DNA from 3 places in the Blautia sp. 1001283B150304_161114_C9 genome. Region 3 is predicted to be linked to each of the others. Evidence: riboswitches for the same ligand, from Rfam matches in the RefSeq annotation. Region 3 holds a riboswitch; each other region holds the start of a gene.
What was found. Region 3 has a riboswitch for cobalamin ahead of I4V44_RS04170 (cysteine-rich small domain-containing protein). Riboswitches for the same ligand answer to the same signal wherever they lie in the genome.

Region 1 (5,777 bases), on a different contig from region 3:
TCAGTGCAAAACCGGTTGAGCGTGATCCCGCCCATTTAAAGGAGATTTATGAGGTGGGACGGAGAGTAATGAAAGCTGATATGGAGAAACTGAAGGCGTATTTGGCAGAGTAAAAAACAGAGAAAAAACAATTACATAAAAACAAATTAAAAACAATTCTTTAACCGAATTAAGTGAGTTCCCTGCAGAGTAGTTATTCGGTGTAGAGATACGTAGCAATGTGGATTAAGAATCTGATAAGAAGAAAGATGGATTTGGAAAATTTTATAACCGAATCCATCTTTCTTTTTGTCTGTAAAAATGTTTTTAGTCTGCAAATCGAAGTGAGATGTTATCAATGAACAGGGGGAGGCAGACTCGTTTGATAAAATATAAAATATAAAGTATAACAGTATAAAACAGTTGACAACAGTTATGCACTGTTATATACTGTTTGTAGATGGAGGAGAAACATATGCATATAATAATCAATAATTCATCCATGGTACCTATTTATGAACAGATCATAGACCAGATTAAGTCTGCGATTATCAGAGGAGAGTTACAGCCGGACACTGTATTACCTTCAGTACGCAGTCTGTCAAAGGAACTGAAGATCAGTGCCCTGACTGTGAAGAAAGCCTACGACAATCTGGAAGAAGAGGGATTTACCGTCACTGTTCATGGAAAAGGAACCTACGTTGCAGCCACAAATAAAAACCTGATGAGGGAAGAACAGCTCAAAGAAGTAGAACATGATCTGGAGCAGGCAATCATGAAGGGCAGAAGATGTGGACTGAACGATGAGGAAATCAGAAATCTTTTTGAAATGATCATGGAGGACTAAGACATGTTGAAAATCAGTCATTTGCAGAAACATTACAGAGGTTTTTCGCTGGACTGTTCTATGGAAGTACAGCCTGGGATGATTACAGGACTTATTGGAAGAAATGGTTCCGGGAAATCCACCACATTTAAAGCTCTGCTCGGCCTGATTCATCCGGATGGCGGAGAGATAGAGGTCTTTGGGAAAAAGGCAGAAGAGCTTAAGCCGGAGGATAAGCAGAAACTGGGAGTTGTTTTTGCAGATTCAGGCTTCAGTATGTATCTGACAGCAGCGGGCGTGGCCAATATTATGAAAAGCATATATCCGGATTTTGACAGAGAGAAATTCCTGCAGCAGTGCAGAAGATTCAATCTGCCCACAGACAAGAAAATCAAAGAATTTTCCACTGGTATGAAAGCAAAGTTTAAAGTACTGGCAGCATTAAGCCATAAGGCAGAACTGCTGATTCTGGATGAGCCCACAGTTGGTCTGGATGTGATAGCCAGGGATGAAGTGCTGAACATGCTGAGAGAATATATGGAAGAAAATGAAAGCAGTTCTATTCTGATCAGTTCACATATTTCATCAGATCTGGAGAGTCTTTGTGACGATTTTTATATGATCCATGCCGGAAAAATTATCCTTCATGAGGATACAGATGTACTGCTGTCGGATTATGCAGTTCTTAAAGTTGCAGAAGAAGAGTACGAAAAACTGGATCAGCAATACCTTATTAAGATCCGGAAAGAAGCTTATGGATACAGGTGTCTGACAAACCAGAAACAATTTTATATGGAAAATTACCCAGATGTTGTAATTGAGAATGGAAAGATTGATGATCTGGTAGTGATGATGGAGGAACAGGTATGAAGGGATTATTTGTAAAGGATATAGAACTGATGAAACAGCAGAAACAGTTTTTTATCCTGGTTGTTGTAATGGAAGTCATCCTGAATCTGGCAGGAAGCGGGAGTGTCAGTTTTGCTACAGGATATTTTACGATTGTCACAGCAATTTTTGCCATTACGACTATAAGTTATGATGAGTTTGATAATGGTCTTGCGTTTCTTATGACCTTGCCGGTTACCAGAAAACAGTATGTGGCGGAAAAATATCTGCTGGGAGCAGGGCTTACGGCTGTAGCGTGGGGAATTGCAACGATAACGGGAGTAATCTGCAAAGGTGTGGCAGAACTTCAGGGGTGTCTGAGTGAGACTATCATTGGCAGCCTGATATACATTCCACTGGCACTTCTTATGCTGGCGGTATCGCTCCCGCTTGTAATACATTTTGGAGCGGAAAAAGGACGTTATATTGCAATGGTCATGTGGGCTATTATATTTGCCGTAGTTTATATTCTGATAAAAACAATGGGACTTTCAGCAGACGCAGTCGATGCATGGCTGAATGGACTGAACTGGGGAATGGTATTGGCCGGAGTTGTATTATTTACAGTAATTGTATATATGGGGTCTTTTTGGATGGGTGTCCGGCTTATGGAGAAGAAAGAATTCTGATGTGTCTCGAATATGGTTGTAATTATAAAAGCAGTGTGCTAAAATTGCATCAGCGTAATTGAATAAGCTGTTAAGTGAACATTATCATATGCAGATTTTGTGTATGGTAATGTGAGAGGGAATCAGGTGAAATGCCTGAACGGTTGCGGCCACTGTATACAGAAAAAAAAGCGGGATTGTAATATGTCATTGCATAAATATGTGAGAAGGCGGAATCCGGCTGCCAGAGAGTATCTGGAAATATTTCTGATACAACATTCATGAACTGCTGAAGCATGGATGTTGTATCAGTTTTTATTTTATGGAAACTTTCTGTGATCTGTGAGTCAGGAAACCTGCCTGACAGCGTAAAGAAGGAGCTTCCGTAAAAAGTATCCGTTATTTTTATCACTTCTATTTTACTTTTTCTGAAGTCCCATCTTTTCGGTTACACGAACAGGTAAATAACATATACGAAAAGAGAGGAAGTCAAATGAAAAACAGGTATTTATCCACAAGAATCATGGCAATTATGATGGCAGCAGCTATGGCAGTTTCCGCAGCTCCGGCAGCTTTTGCAGCAGAGAGAGCAGACTCTGAGACAATCAAAGAGGACAATCAGCCGGCAGCAGATGCAGACTCTGATACACAGGAAGATGCAGACGCACAGGATTCATCAGATGCAGAAGGTACAAAGACAGAATATCCTCTGACCATCACAACCTATGATTATGATGGAAATGAAATCGAAACAACCTATGAAAAGGCACCGGAGAAAGTTCTTGCTGTATATCAGGGAAGCATTGAAACCATGCTTGCACTTGGTCTGGAAGACCGCCTGGTAGCTACAGCAGGTCTTGACAATGAAGTTCCGGATGAACTTAAAGATGCATTTTCAAAAACAAATTATCTTGATGAATTTACCCCATCCCTTGAGACTGTAACGATGTTGGAGCCAGACATGATCTTATCCTGGAGCTCCCTGTTTTCTGATAAAAATCTCGGAAATGTAACAGACTGGATCGACAAAGGCTGCAACACTTATTACAACACAAACACACGCCCTGACGGAGACAGAACTCTGGAAAATGAATTTACAGATATCTTAAATCTTGGAAAGATTTTTGATGTACAGGACAAAGCACAGGCAATCGTAGATGATGCAAAGGCAGTGATCGATAAAACTCTTGCAGCAACAGCAGATGTAGAAGAGAAACCAAGCGTAATGGTTCTGGAACCTCTTGGAGAAGATATCACAAACTATGGTGCAAAGAGCCTTGGTGGAGATATGGTAACACAGTTAGGTGCGACTCTGGCAAACCCGGATGCATCTACAGTTGGAAAAGAAGATATTATTGCAGCAAATCCTGACGTAATTTTCGTAGTATATATGCCATATGCAGGAGATGATTCAGAAACAGTTAAGAATGACCAGCTTGCAGTTATTCAGGATGACGAAGCACTTCAGAGTCTTGACGCTGTAAAGAACGGTCGTGTTTATCCGATCATGCTCAGCGAGATGTATGCAAGTGCAACACGTACACAGGATGGAATCGAAACATTTGCAAAAGGATTATATCCAGACGTTAATCTTGACTGATTGAGGAAAATACAGTGAAAGAACAGGTTTCACAGACAAAAAAAGGCAATGTGTTTAGAGCATCCATGTATGTGGCAGTCCTCATCGGGCTTGCCGGATTTCTTATTTTTTCCATACTTGCGGCGATTACTTTTGGTAATGCTGATCTGTCGCTGAAGGATGTGTACAGTGTCATTGTTTATAAATTATTTCATATAAAAAGTCTGTCTGCCTATGCAGAAGGTGCAATTCACGATGTTGTATGGCTGATCCGACTGCCCAGAGTCCTGCTGGCTCTGGCAGTTGGAATGGCTCTTTCTGTATGCGGCGTAGTAATGCAGGCAATCGTGCAGAACCCGCTGGCAGATCCTTATGTACTGGGTATTTCATCCGGTGCATCTCTTGGCGCAACGCTGGCAATCATGCTTGGAATTGGAAGCTTTCTTGGCGGAAATTCTGTCGGAGTTACTGCTTTTATTGGCGCAATGATTACCTCCTTTGCAGTTATTGCTATTGCAAATATGGGAGGAAAGGCAACATCAGCTAAGCTGATCCTTGCCGGAATGGCGGTCAGTGCGGTGTGCTCTGCTTTTTCAAATTTTGTTATTTACATTACGAATGACAAAAATGCAGCTACGGAAGTTATGAAATGGAGCATGGGAAGTCTTGCAGGGGCAAGCTGGGCCAGAGTAGGTGTGATGCTTCCGGTTACTCTGATATGTGTGGTCATCTTCTGGACGCAGTATCGAAACCTGAATCTGATGCTTTTGGGAGATGAAGTTTCTATCACACTTGGAACAGATTTACACAGATTGAGAACATTTTACCTGATCGTTGCTTCTGTAATGATTGGATTTGCAGTATATTGTGCTGGCGTGATTGGATTTGTAGGACTTGTGATTCCTCATGTAGTCAGGATTCTGTTTGGAACTGACCACAGAAGATTACTTCCACTGAGCGCACTTCTTGGCGCGTCTTTTCTGATCTGGTGTGATGTGGCATGTCGTGTAATCCTGAAGAATTCTGAGATGCCGATCGGTGTGCTGGTATCCATTATCGGTGCTCCATGCTTTATTTATCTGCTTGTGCGGAAATCCTATGGATTTGGAGGTAGTAAGTAATGAAAATCACTACAGAAGATATTCAGGTTGGATTTCACGCCAGACAGATACTGAAGGGAATTTCCATAGAGTCAAAGGATAAGGAACTGGTAGGGATCATCGGACCAAACGGAAGCGGAAAATCTACATTATTAAAATGCATCTACCGTATCCTGAAGCCAGATGCAGGTGCCGTTTATCTGGACGGCGAAGAACTCCATTCCATGAGCGTAAAAAGCTCCGCCAGAAAAATGGCAGTTGTGGCACAGCACAATTACTACAACTTTGATTTTACCGTACGGGAAGTTGTGTTGATGGGACGTGCCCCTCATAAGAAAGCATTGGAACGGGATAATGCAAAAGATTACCGGATTGTTGAAGAAGCACTGAAAACGGTACAGATGGATGCATTTGCGGATCGTACATTCTCTACGCTGTCAGGTGGAGAGCAACAGAGGGTTATTCTGGCAAGAGCACTTGCACAGCAGACGCCTGCACTGATTCTCGATGAGCCGACTAACCATCTGGATATCACGCATCAGATCATGCTGATGGAACTGGTAAAGAAACTTAACGTAACTGTAATATCAGCTATCCATGACCTGAATATTGCGGCGGCATACTGCGATAAGATTTATGTATTGAAAGATGGTGTGCTGGAAGGATATGGAACTCCACAGGAAGTACTCACTCCGGAGCTGATCAAAAGGATTTACCAGGTAGATTCGGAAGTGGTAAATGACAGCCGCGGGAAGATGCATATTTTATTTTTATAATATGATATCAGGGTCAAAAGG
Region 2 (5,777 bases), on a different contig from region 3:
GTTTCAAAGTCGGCCATAATCTGGCTGCAAGAAGTTCTGTAACTGGTTTATTTAAGCTGTATGATTTGCCAAAGTCACCTTTCAGACAGTTCTTAAGCCATCTGGTATACTGCACCAGAAACGGATCATTCAGACCAAGTTCCTCGCGTGTCTCCTGAACCATTTCTTCAGTAGGCATTACACCGGTTGCCGTGTACATGTTTCGTACAGGGTCACCTGGTGACATAAAGGTCAGTGCAAATGTAATAAAGCTGATACCGATCAATACGATCACAATCTGTAATAAACGCTTGATTATTTGCTTTTTACTCAAAAAAGACACCTCTTTTTATTTCTGTTTGTAACTATTCAGTAACTTCACAATTCGCAGACTTTTCTTATTCTGCAGGAGTAATTTCTGTTGACAGCCAGTAGTAATCTGCTGTATGGATATGTGCAGAACCAACTTTCTTACTGTAGATCATAGATGAGTTGTAGTATCCATCAATCAGAACCGCTGCATCATCTACCAGAATCTGCTGCATCTGGAAGATCAGATCTTTTCTCTTTTCCGGATCCATTTCACCTTTTAATTCTTCATATAACTTGTCATAGTCCGGGTTGGAGTATGCGCAGTAGCTGGTATCAGTTGCCCAGTTAGCCATATATGCCAGAGGATCTCCGGTACCAACAGTGATCCAGTTATTGTTATTAAAGTCATAATCCAGTGCTGCAAGTTTACTCCACTGATCATCTGAGCTTCCGTATTCAGGAACAACACCAATACCGATTTCTGCAAGATACTGTGCCTGAGCATCTGCAAAGTCATTCAGAAGACGGTTTTCATAAGAAATATATCTGAGGTTGATATTCTGACCATCCAGTTCACGGATTCCATCTCCGTCTGTATCAACGATTCCTGCATCATCCAGAATCTGTTTTGCTTTTTCCGGATCATAGGTATATGGATTTTCCAGTTTGTCATAGTCATAGTTCAGAGTAGAAGGCAGTACGGAGAATCCTGGTGTATAAAGTCCACCGATTGTTCTGGAATTACAGATTGTATCATTATCAATTGCCATCAGGATTGCCTGACGAAGTGTTTTGTTTCCAAGAACACCATCAAAGTTCATCCATGCAAATCCGCAGCGTACACCGGATGCAATATCAACAGTAAAGTCATCACTGTCCTGGAAATCCTGAATATCTGCTACATTTGTGATATTCTCAACCAAGTCTACCTGACCACTCTGGAGAGCCATTGTTTTTGCGGAGTTATCTCCCATGAACAGCAGATTGATCTTATCGTATGGAACATCTTCACGATAATACTCATTTGCAGCTAATGTATAACCAACACCTACACCATTGAATTCTTCAATCTTGTATGGACCTGTTCCAATAATTCCATTATCGTAGTTTTCAATATGTTCTACATCTGTGATTCCCATAGTTGGGTGGCAGAGCTGTCCTACAAGGTTTGCATATGGTTTGCTTGTTTTGATGTTAATAGTATTTGCATCATCATCTACAGTAACTTCTGCTTCAAATTCCAGATATTTCTCCGGTTTGGCAGATCCGGAAGGTCCTACCTCTTTCATGTGATCAAAATACTCTTTTACCTTTGTCGGAGTTAAATCACATCCGTCAGAGAATTTAATTCCGTCTTTCAGCTTGATCGTCCATTCTGTATGCTCGTCATTTACTTCATAACTCTCAGCAAGCCACGGGATAACTTCCATATTGTCATCGAATTTAAATAATGCTTCAGCAATACCATATCTCATAGCATTCCATCCACCGTTTTCATCATTTGCACTGTTTACACATCCATCTGTGTACATCTGACATCCGAAGTTTAAAACCTTCTCATCACCCTTCGCCTGTACAGTAACTCCCATTAATAATGCAACTGTTGTTGCCGCTGCTAACACAAGTAATTCTCTTTTTGTTTTTTTCATCCTTTACTTCCTTTCTTTTTTTGTTTCTTCGTTGTTTTTCTTCCTTCTCATACTGTCCATTCCTGTGATTTTGAACGAAAAAAAAGACAGATGCTCCCACATCCGTCACGAAATCTTACCATTAAAGAATCAAACATATATATGCAACACATGAAGTTGTAACTCTTAATCAGGATTTCTCGTCGTCCGCAAGAATCTCTTTTACCAGAAATAAGCAGGTCTCCTGACTTAAGCTTACCCATTTTCAGCACCTTCCCAGAAAAACATCTTCCAGTGGCATTCAGCTGAAAACCAACTATCACAGTGACGGGATCGTACCGGATTTACACCGGTTTCCCTTTTAATCAGACCAGCAGGACGCTTCTGCTGGTCTGAACTTATCTCTAAAATCATTAAATGACCGTATGAATACTCATTTATCATAACATACCATCATGTATACGTCAATTATTTTAGACTCTTATTTTCTATCTATTTTTCCGTAAATTTCCGGAATTTCTCAAAATTTGTTTCCGGTGTATAGGATTTCAGAACTTCCATCATGTCCTCTACACTATATGTATTATCATACATTCCAATAGATAACGCATACTGCTTATTAAACTCATCTACTGAATCCGCTGTCCAGAATGACTGCTGCAGCCGGAAAGCACTTCCATCTTCACGGTAATCTTCTGCAAAGCCTTCCAGAGCATTTTTCATGGCAACAAATGATGGTGCAACGATAGCACCGTATTTTCCTACAAGATAGTCGATTCTTTCCTTGCCGTTATATCCCTTTTTATTAAACATTTCGTATGTATCTTCTGTAAAACAGTCAATGGAACCCAACAATACATCTGTACTGTTCTCTTCTTCATAAGCATCAATTATCTTGATAAAATCACTTGCGCTCACTACACTCAGAATAACATTATACTCTCCTGTATTCAGCGAATCAGCCAGCTTTTCATCCAGGTGATCTTTTGGATACCCCGGAACCAGAGTAATCTTAATGTCACTGCCTGTTTCAATTTCTTCAGTATCCTGCGTATTCACCAGTTCTTCTACAGACTTCTCATATGACAGGCCATATGCTTCCTGAAGCTTATTCAGAATACCAATCGTTCTCAGACGATGCATCTCATTACCGATAGCAGATCCTCCACATGCTATTATGTAATGATTCTGGTTATTCTGATCCTCTGAAACAAAATACTCCGCCATATTGGCAGCCGCATCCATTTCTGTTTCAACAGATGTTCCTATTGTTCCCAGAAAATAAGGATTATCCTTTACTTTCTCATACATTTCATCACTGATCGTTCCTGAGCCACGTACATAATACATACCATATTCTTCACATACCGGAAGAACTTCTTCAAGATCTGAGGAAAGGAAAGAAATAATTCCCTTTACATTTCTTTCATGAAGCTCGTTGATAAAGCTGATTTCTTCTTCTGCTGTACTTATACTGGAAGAATATAAAAACTCGACATCAAAAGCCATGCCGACATAATTTTCAAAATAATTTCTAAATGCTCTTACTTCTGCATCATTCAGATTATATACGGACACTCCTATTGTCATTTTTCCGTCCTGATTTGTTGTATCACTCTGAGTATCGGCTGCCATAACTGAAATACTGGTGCAGGTGAGCAGCATAATCATTGTCAATATAAAACTTATTATCTTTTTCATTCCTTTTTTACCTTTCTATCGTATTTGTATAAAAGTTCAAGTTTTCTTTTCTCACATCCTTTCCTGAAATAAAAAAGATTCTTTTCTTAAAATGTATTTTAGGTATAAAAATAAAGCCTTTCTTATACACCGTAAGAAATAACCTTTTTTCCAATGCAAGCAGGTCTCCTGACTTAAGTTCATCGCATTTTATCGTCTTCCCGCCTCTTCAGCAGTGACGTATATGATAAAAAGCTCCCTTTTACAGTGGCGGGACCGTACCGGACTTGCACCGGTTTCCCTTTTAATTCCATATTACTGGAAACATGCATTATTTTTATAATATGATATCAGGGGCTAAAAGTCAAAAACTATTTTTACTCCGCGCTAAGGCTTTTCCCCAACTTCATTATATTTTTATTATATAATTCCATTTGGTTAACGTCAATAATTTACATCTAATATTTATATGTTTTTTTATTCACTTTTACTATGGTCTTGAATATTCAGATTCCAGTATCTATTCCATAATAAGGGTCTCTTTGCAGCACTACCTTCTCTTGTGGCATTTCTTTGTTTATGCTAAAATATTTTTACTACTATAAATGAGCAAGTTCGTGATTTTGCATAAAAGAAAGACACCTCGATTCCGTGTGTTGTATAATGAAAGTGCCTAAACAAACATTTGCAACATTTACGAAAGAAGGTGTCTCTCGCAAATACTATACATCATTCCGCATTCATATACAACCAGCTTAAGAAATTAAATTTATGCAAATTTTATTCGAACCGGGTGATAAACCACCTTATAAGTATCCTGATCAGCATTTTCATTTCAGGATATCATGGAAAAACCACGGATTTTGCTAAAAACAGTTCCTGTCACAGAACTACGATTGCACATTTCCTTAATTCAGGGAAATGGGATGATTCTCTACTTTCAGATACGTTAAAACGTTCTGTTATAGAGATTATTTATTCAGAAGCAGCACGCACCGGAAAGCCTGTTTTCTGCATTGTAGACGATACGATAGCTTCAAAGACAAAGCCTTCGTCACAGGCTCTGCATCCGATTGAAGATGCGTACTTTCACCAATCCCATTTAAAGGGGAAACAGGACTACGGACATCAGGCAGTAGCTGTTATGCTTTCCTGTAACGGCATTGTCCTGAACTATGCTTTTGTAATGTACAATAAATCAATTTCCAAGATTGATATTGTACAAAATATTGCAAAGGAACTGCCTGTTCCACCAGTAATGTCTTATTTCCTTTGTGACTGCTGGTATGTTTCTGAAAAAATAATCAATACTTTTGTACAGAAAGGGTTCCATACCATTGGTGCTTTGAAAACAAACCGTCTGCTGTATCCATCAGGAATGAAAAAGAAACTCAGTGAACTGGCTGCTGAACGATCCACAACACATAAAGGATTTGACCTCGTCACAGTCAAAAAACGCAACTATTATGTGTACCGGTATGAGGGAAACCTCAGCGGCATAGAAAATGCAGTTGTTCTTTTAAGCTATCCTGAAAAAGCATTTGGTAATCCTAAAGCACTACGTGCTTTCATTAGCACAAATGTATCCTTATCTACACAGGAGATCCTTTCCTGTTATGTTTGTCGATGGCCGATTGAGATATTTTTCAGGCAATGCAAAAACCATCTGGCCCTGGATACATACCAGATACGCTCCTCAAAGGGAATACAGAGGTACTGGCTGTTGATGTCACTGACACATTATATTTGTGTCACAGGAACTGGCGGATATCGGTCTTTTCAAGATGGATATCATCGGATCTGTAGTGCCGTTCATCAGGAAAAGTATCAGTATCTATTCCTATGTGCAAAAGCAAGTGATGATTTTGAAGCATTTATGAAATTAGCAGGATAATTTTGTGCATTTTTTCAAATTTGCTCATTTATAGTAATTAAATAAGGTAATTTTAGTTTCTAAATATCAAAACGTAACTCTTTCAGTTTACTGAAAAAGATAATTTTTCCCTTCATTATAAGTTCCTTTCATTGAAAATCGAACAGCTAATTTCCCAGTCATCGGATCTTCAATACCTATACTGATCTTATATTTCTTTCCGGCCAGTGAGATCAGCTTTTTTACCTGCATTCTTGTTTTTGTCTGTAAAGTTTCTTCCGGCAGAAGTGATTTTAACGAAATGT
Region 3 (5,777 bases):
CGGTTGTATATTTACTGTAGTATCTTTTTCCGGATGCTTCATAATATGCCTTTACCGTATAACGGTATGAAGCATTGGCTTTAACTTTACTGTCCTTATATTTTAATGTGGAAGTCCCGACATCTGCGATTTTTGACCATTTTCCTCCTGCAGCAGGTTTTCTGTACACATAATATCCAGTAGCTTTCGAAACCTTTTTCCATGAAACAAGATTATACCCGGAATTATAAGCCTTCACCTGAAATACCGGCGTATCCGGCACCCATGACTGATTTAAAGTTCTCGTATGTGCCTTGATCCTTACAGTCCAGTTTTTTGTCTTTCCATCTGACCATTCTGCTGTTGCTAATGCACCCTTATGAAAAGTCTGTCCTGACTCTATCCCTGCTGTGGAAGTAAACCATTTGCTTCCACCTGATGTCTTATAACCGGCATTTGCTTCCACACCAAAACTGATATAACTGATTCCACTGTTAGTAATCACTACCGAATACCTGCTCCCCTGCTTCAGCATTACTTCCGGTACAGTAACTGTCTGCACCCCTGCCACTGGCTGTTCAACTTCACAGGGCTGCGTATACGCAGCAGTTCCACTTTCCGGATCTGAAAGATCTGTAAGATCTGTATATACCTGTATTTTATATGAAGCATTATCATTCATGGTAACTACATTGATTTCTCCCAGAGCCTCTTCGTTTCCATTCCCTGCCTTCGTTTCATAAACAACTGATACTGACTGTCCAGGCTGTACTTTTATAGAAGAAATAGCTGAAGAACCATCATAAAAATAGTTATTATTATATTTCTGATCAGAAACAGTCACTGCCTCTGCACTTACAAGATTACTGATATTGGGATCCTGATAGGAAAGATAGTAATATCCCCCATCTCCCTTGTTCTCTCCCCAACTGTTTTTTATGATCCAGGCACCATCTGATGTCACATTGGAAACAGGCAGGAAATTATTCTTTGAATAATTATCATCCCATCCTACGACTGTTACAATATGATTAATCACAGTCGAACTCGATTTTCCAACAGGATAACAATATGCAGCCGTATCTGGATTTGCATAATTATCTTTCATATAAAGCATTATGGATACTGCATGATCATTCAGCAGCATTTCCTTCATACGTTCCTCACTGTATTTGGAAAAAGATGCATTTTTCAGATATGCCACAGAATTATAAGCCTTACTCTCCGGAATCTGTACACTCAGATTCTGCTGATGCAAAGAATCCGTAGGAAACGGCACATCATCTTCTGTAGTCATTCCCGACCAGGTGCTGAGATAGATAGCCGCCAGATAATCATTGCCTCCTATCTCATGATAATCTCCCAGTACCGAGTTCACATCATCGGGAGTATTTTCCAACGGATCATTCTGTCTGTTTGAAAAAAAGTATGATAAGTGTTCCTCTGACAGATCATAAGTTCCTTTATTCTGTGCCAGAAGTGAAGTTTCCATAATTGCCGCCATCCCAAAAGCCCAGCAGGTTCCAAATGGATTCTGATTTTTTACAGAAGTAACCAGTCCTTCTTTTCTGGAATCATAGGAGGATGGAAATGCTGTTTCTCTGCTTCCATATGCAGCGTAAACTGATGTCAGATCACTCTCTACTTCAGGTCCCGGATCTATCGGTTTTAAATTTTTAAAAGGTTCTAACTCTTCTTTTCTTTCCTCTTCTGTCAACGGACGACCTTTGATATATCGAATTCCATCTGTATTTTCTTCCGTTGCTTCTCCATCCTGGAACTCCTGTTTTGCATCATCGCTTCCGAACAGTTCTGCATCAGATTCCGTATCTGTTCCAAATTCATCTGCCTGTGAACTTTGAAATTCTTTCAGATCTGATGTATTTTCTTCTGTCTCTCTGTTGACTCCGGATCCAAACATTTCCTGACCCGCAACGGGTACCGATGTACAAACCATTGCATAAGCCAGAAAAACTGACAATGCGCGTATCGCTGTATTTCTTTTTTTCATGTAGTAGTTAACTCCCTTGCGTAAATATAATATTATTATATCAGTATCTTTTTTGTTTTTCAACCATGATCAATGACAAAAACCGTCGGAAAACAGTAAATTTTCCCTGTTTTCCGACGGCTCTATGTAGAAATGCAGAGCTCTGCCGACAAGAAAATGTCGCCAGGAAAAGACGTCAAATGCCTGTGATGCATTTTCTTCTGTGCATGTGAAAAGTGTGGAAAATGTGTGTGAAATGCTTTATATACTAACTCAGAACAGACTTGAAAATCTTACAGACTCTTCTCTTTTGCTATCCTTATTCTAGCAGAACAAGCATTGTATTACAATGAAAATCGTTCTTTCTTATTTGTGCTAATCTGACACATTGTTACTGTTCACTCCGTTCTAAGCAGCAACGCATTCTCCTCTTATTTGCTGATACTTTCCTTTGCTCTTTTCATCATATCAGCCAGTTCCTGGTATTTTCCTGTGACATATCCATAGTTTTTTCGCTTATGCGGAAGCATACAGTTTGTGCAGTCTTTAATTCCCTTTTCCGTATACCGGAAATTCCCACCGCATTTCTCACCCAGGGCATATAGCGGGCAATAACAGAACAGACAGTTAAAATCATCCGGATCTGCATTCTTATGACACGGAAAAAATTCACATTTCTTATGGCTGAAATAAGAATATTCTTTCCCTTCCCAATAAGGTTTCTCCATTGCTACCTCTCCTCTCCTGTTGCAAGTTTTTATCTTTCCAGAATAATTCCGTTTTCTCAGTCTCCATCAATCCCACCCATCAGAGGACAGAGGACGAAATAAAAAAAATACTCTAATAAATTATCAATTTCTCTTCACATAACAAAGCATTGAAAATTCATTACAGTATTTTTCACAGATCATACATTTAAAATTAATAAGAGGGAGCGATGCTACCCCGGGGTAGAAAAAAATCCGTTCATGAGTGCGCGGAGGGAACGAATAAATCCGAAGTAGTATCGCCTGCCATTTAATCATGTATAATTCATAAAGAACAGGCGCATTCCATAAAAAATGTCTGCCTTCGATAAAAGCAGACAACACTCCGAAGCTGCGGATTCAACGGAGTTGGTTGTTACACTTTACACGGAAGTTTAACCTCGCCATACCAAGCAGGTTTCCTGGCTCCAGGCTCATCGCTCCTCTCTCCTTCTCATGCTATGGCACAATGGACATTCTGAGATTTGCTCCTCTGTTACAGTGACCGGATCGCTCAGGTTTCTCACCTGATTCCCTCTTTCTGTACTGCTCTTTCTCACAGTATCAGCACTTAATATGTTCTGTATGGAATTATACTGTCATTATAATAACACCCTGCAACAAGCTTGTCAACTATTTATCAATATATTTTTCAATATTCCACACCTTCCGGCAGCGGATCCCATTCATTCAGACCAAGACTCTGTCTGAATTTTGCTTCTTCCAGACTCAGCTTTGGAACATCCTCATTCAAAAACGCTCTCAGCTCATCAATCCCCTCTCCGGTCACATTGTTTACCAGAAAAATTCTTTCACATCCTGCATTCAGCATCCACTGACGCACCATTGGAACATTCGCATAAGGAGAATCTATTTTCGTAATGATTCCTATCAGTGGTCTCAGAATAAATGCATTACTGCCATAGCCAAACAAACTGAAAGGTTCATCTGCTGACTGTACCATTGCCACCACATCTGCTTCAAAAGAAAAACAGGCCAGCCCTACGCTGAAATGCTTGGACTCTGCATACTCTCCCGGCGAATCAATGGTATCATCATCCGTATTCGTATACTGCGTTTTTACATAATGAAGTTTTTCGCCTTTTAATGCCTGCGTTAATGAAGTCTTACCTGCTTCACTTCTGCCCATCAGAAATATTTTCTTCATATTTAATGTCTGTCCCTTTCACTTCTCTCAGCTATTCCGGCAATTACATAAGCACCATCGGTACAGAATAACTGACTTTTCGTATGTTTTAACTTTTGTGAACTGCACAAGTCTTAAAGCCAAGCACCTCTCTAAAAAATTTCACCACTTCTTCCACTGCAGTCTGAACTTCCGTCAGACCTCCCGTAAGGATCAATGATCCGCTGAAGCGATCCATGAAACCAATCTCCACATTTGCACTTTTCACTGCAATATCAGCAGCTACAACCACTGCTTCCCATGGGGTAAAACGAATCATTCCGATTGCTTCTCCTGTGTGGTCTTCTCCCTCATGGACTCCAATATGCAGACCAAGATTCTGATAAATACAGCTCTGTGAAGGATTGATCACATGCGCTAGGCACACTTCCTTTCCCGGAACCCTTACCCTGGTCATACGCAGCTTTTTTCCCTTTAGTTTCTCATAATCCTGGTTATAAAGCTTTTCCAGTAATTCTCTGGTTGTCATCCCTGCCATCCCAACACTTCCTATCTTTTGGTAATCTTGCAGACTACATAACCCAGAGTGTCTCTGAAATAATCCACAACCTCAGTCATCGCTGACATTACATCGGAAATCTCTCCCGTAATGATCAGTGTGCCTGTAAATCGATCTGCAAATCCCAGATAAACATTTCCGCTTTTTACCGCAATATCAGATGCGATCACTGCAGATTCAGGCGGTGTCATATTCATAATTCCGATTGCAGATGAACGGTAATCCACCTGCGGATTCAGTCCAAGCTTCTGGTATATGACCGGAGCCGGCCCTCCCATTACATGTGCAAAAGTAATCTCCTTGCCAGCAACTGTTTCCTGTACAATTCTTATGTGTTCTACATGGTCATTTGCCATTTATCATTCCTCGCTTTCACTATTCAACTATAATCCGGATAATTCATGAGAATATTCTTTCCCACTGATGTCTCCAAAAACAGATTTAAAATTTTATATGTATCTCTTCAATTACATAAACTGTACTATCCATCCAATTTTATGTCAAGGTAAAATCCACCTGAAAATCGGTAAAATATTATACATGGTTACGGTTCACTCCGTTCACAGCAACACGCTTCGCGATGCATAGAATTTATGCTAATCGCATAAATTCGCACGGTATGTCTCGGAATTTTGGCATATTCATGCCAAAACACCTCGCGGAATAATGGTAACTTATACATAAAGAAAAGGAGCATCAGCCCCCTTAGCGATGCTCCTTTTCAACCCCTATAAATTTAATTATTTATACTTATTTAATTATACCAGTCTTCTTACAGAAACAATTGTTCTGTACGCTGCGTTATCACTGATCTTAATTCCATCTACAGAGTTCGATGCATGAACGATACGTCCATTCCCCATATAGATTGCAACGTGTCCACCGTAGCAGATTAAATCACCCGGCTGTGCATCAGCATAAGATACTTCTGTACCGGCATTCTGCTGTTCATAAGAAGTTCTCGGAAGACTTACTCCGAAGTTTGCATATACACTCTGTGTAAATCCTGAACAGTCAGCTCCACCTGTAAGGCTTGTACCGCCCCATACATATGGATTGCCAACAAACTGTGTTGCAAAGTCTACTACAGAAGATCCTGATCCTGAACCTGAAGATGAAGAACTATCTGAATCAGATGACTGTTCACTCTCATAATCATCTGGTGAAACTGTATTATCAGAATCAATCACATTGCCATACTCATCGTACTCTACATCATCAGAAGCTCCTGCATTGTCAACAGGATCACCATTTTCATCATATTCTACACCATCATCTGATTCAGACTCATCATCCGCATCATCAGTATTCTCAATCTCATTTCCGTCTTCATCATACTCTACATTTTCTTCCTCT

Region 1: linked by a shared signal. The riboswitch ahead of I4V44_RS12510 (ABC transporter substrate-binding protein) and the one ahead of I4V44_RS04170 (cysteine-rich small domain-containing protein) in region 3 are both predicted to bind cobalamin.
Region 2: linked by a shared signal. The riboswitch ahead of I4V44_RS10660 (hypothetical protein) and the one ahead of I4V44_RS04170 (cysteine-rich small domain-containing protein) in region 3 are both predicted to bind cobalamin.

What each region holds. Positions count from the first base shown of each region.
Region 1 is NZ_JADPGO010000024.1:43,368-49,144, reverse strand. Features, by position in the region: gene I4V44_RS12530 (patatin-like phospholipase family protein) at 1-113, shown strand, start outside; gene I4V44_RS12525 (GntR family transcriptional regulator) at 455-826, shown strand; gene I4V44_RS12520 (ABC transporter ATP-binding protein) at 830-1,675, shown strand; gene I4V44_RS12515 (ABC-2 transporter permease) at 1,672-2,322, shown strand; cobalamin riboswitch at 2,410-2,679, shown strand; gene I4V44_RS12510 (ABC transporter substrate-binding protein) at 2,795-3,901, shown strand; gene I4V44_RS12505 (FecCD family ABC transporter permease) at 3,916-5,001, shown strand; gene I4V44_RS12500 (ABC transporter ATP-binding protein) at 5,001-5,756, shown strand.
Region 2 is NZ_JADPGO010000018.1:53,058-58,834, forward strand. Features, by position in the region: gene nikB (nickel ABC transporter permease) at 1-322, opposite strand, end outside; gene I4V44_RS10655 (ABC transporter substrate-binding protein) at 378-1,940, opposite strand; cobalamin riboswitch at 2,137-2,336, opposite strand; gene I4V44_RS10660 (hypothetical protein) at 2,412-3,620, opposite strand; cobalamin riboswitch at 3,762-3,944, opposite strand; gene I4V44_RS10665 (transposase) at 4,393-5,493, shown strand; gene I4V44_RS10670 (DUF4832 domain-containing protein) at 5,581-5,777, opposite strand, start outside.
Region 3 is NZ_JADPGO010000005.1:92,014-97,790, forward strand. Features, by position in the region: gene I4V44_RS04165 (C1 family peptidase) at 1-1,990, opposite strand, end outside; gene I4V44_RS04170 (cysteine-rich small domain-containing protein) at 2,401-2,697, opposite strand; cobalamin riboswitch at 3,111-3,305, opposite strand; gene I4V44_RS04175 (EutP/PduV family microcompartment system protein) at 3,368-3,883, opposite strand; gene I4V44_RS04180 (BMC domain-containing protein) at 3,972-4,400, opposite strand; gene I4V44_RS04185 (BMC domain-containing protein) at 4,412-4,777, opposite strand; gene I4V44_RS04190 (C40 family peptidase) at 5,180-5,777, opposite strand, start outside.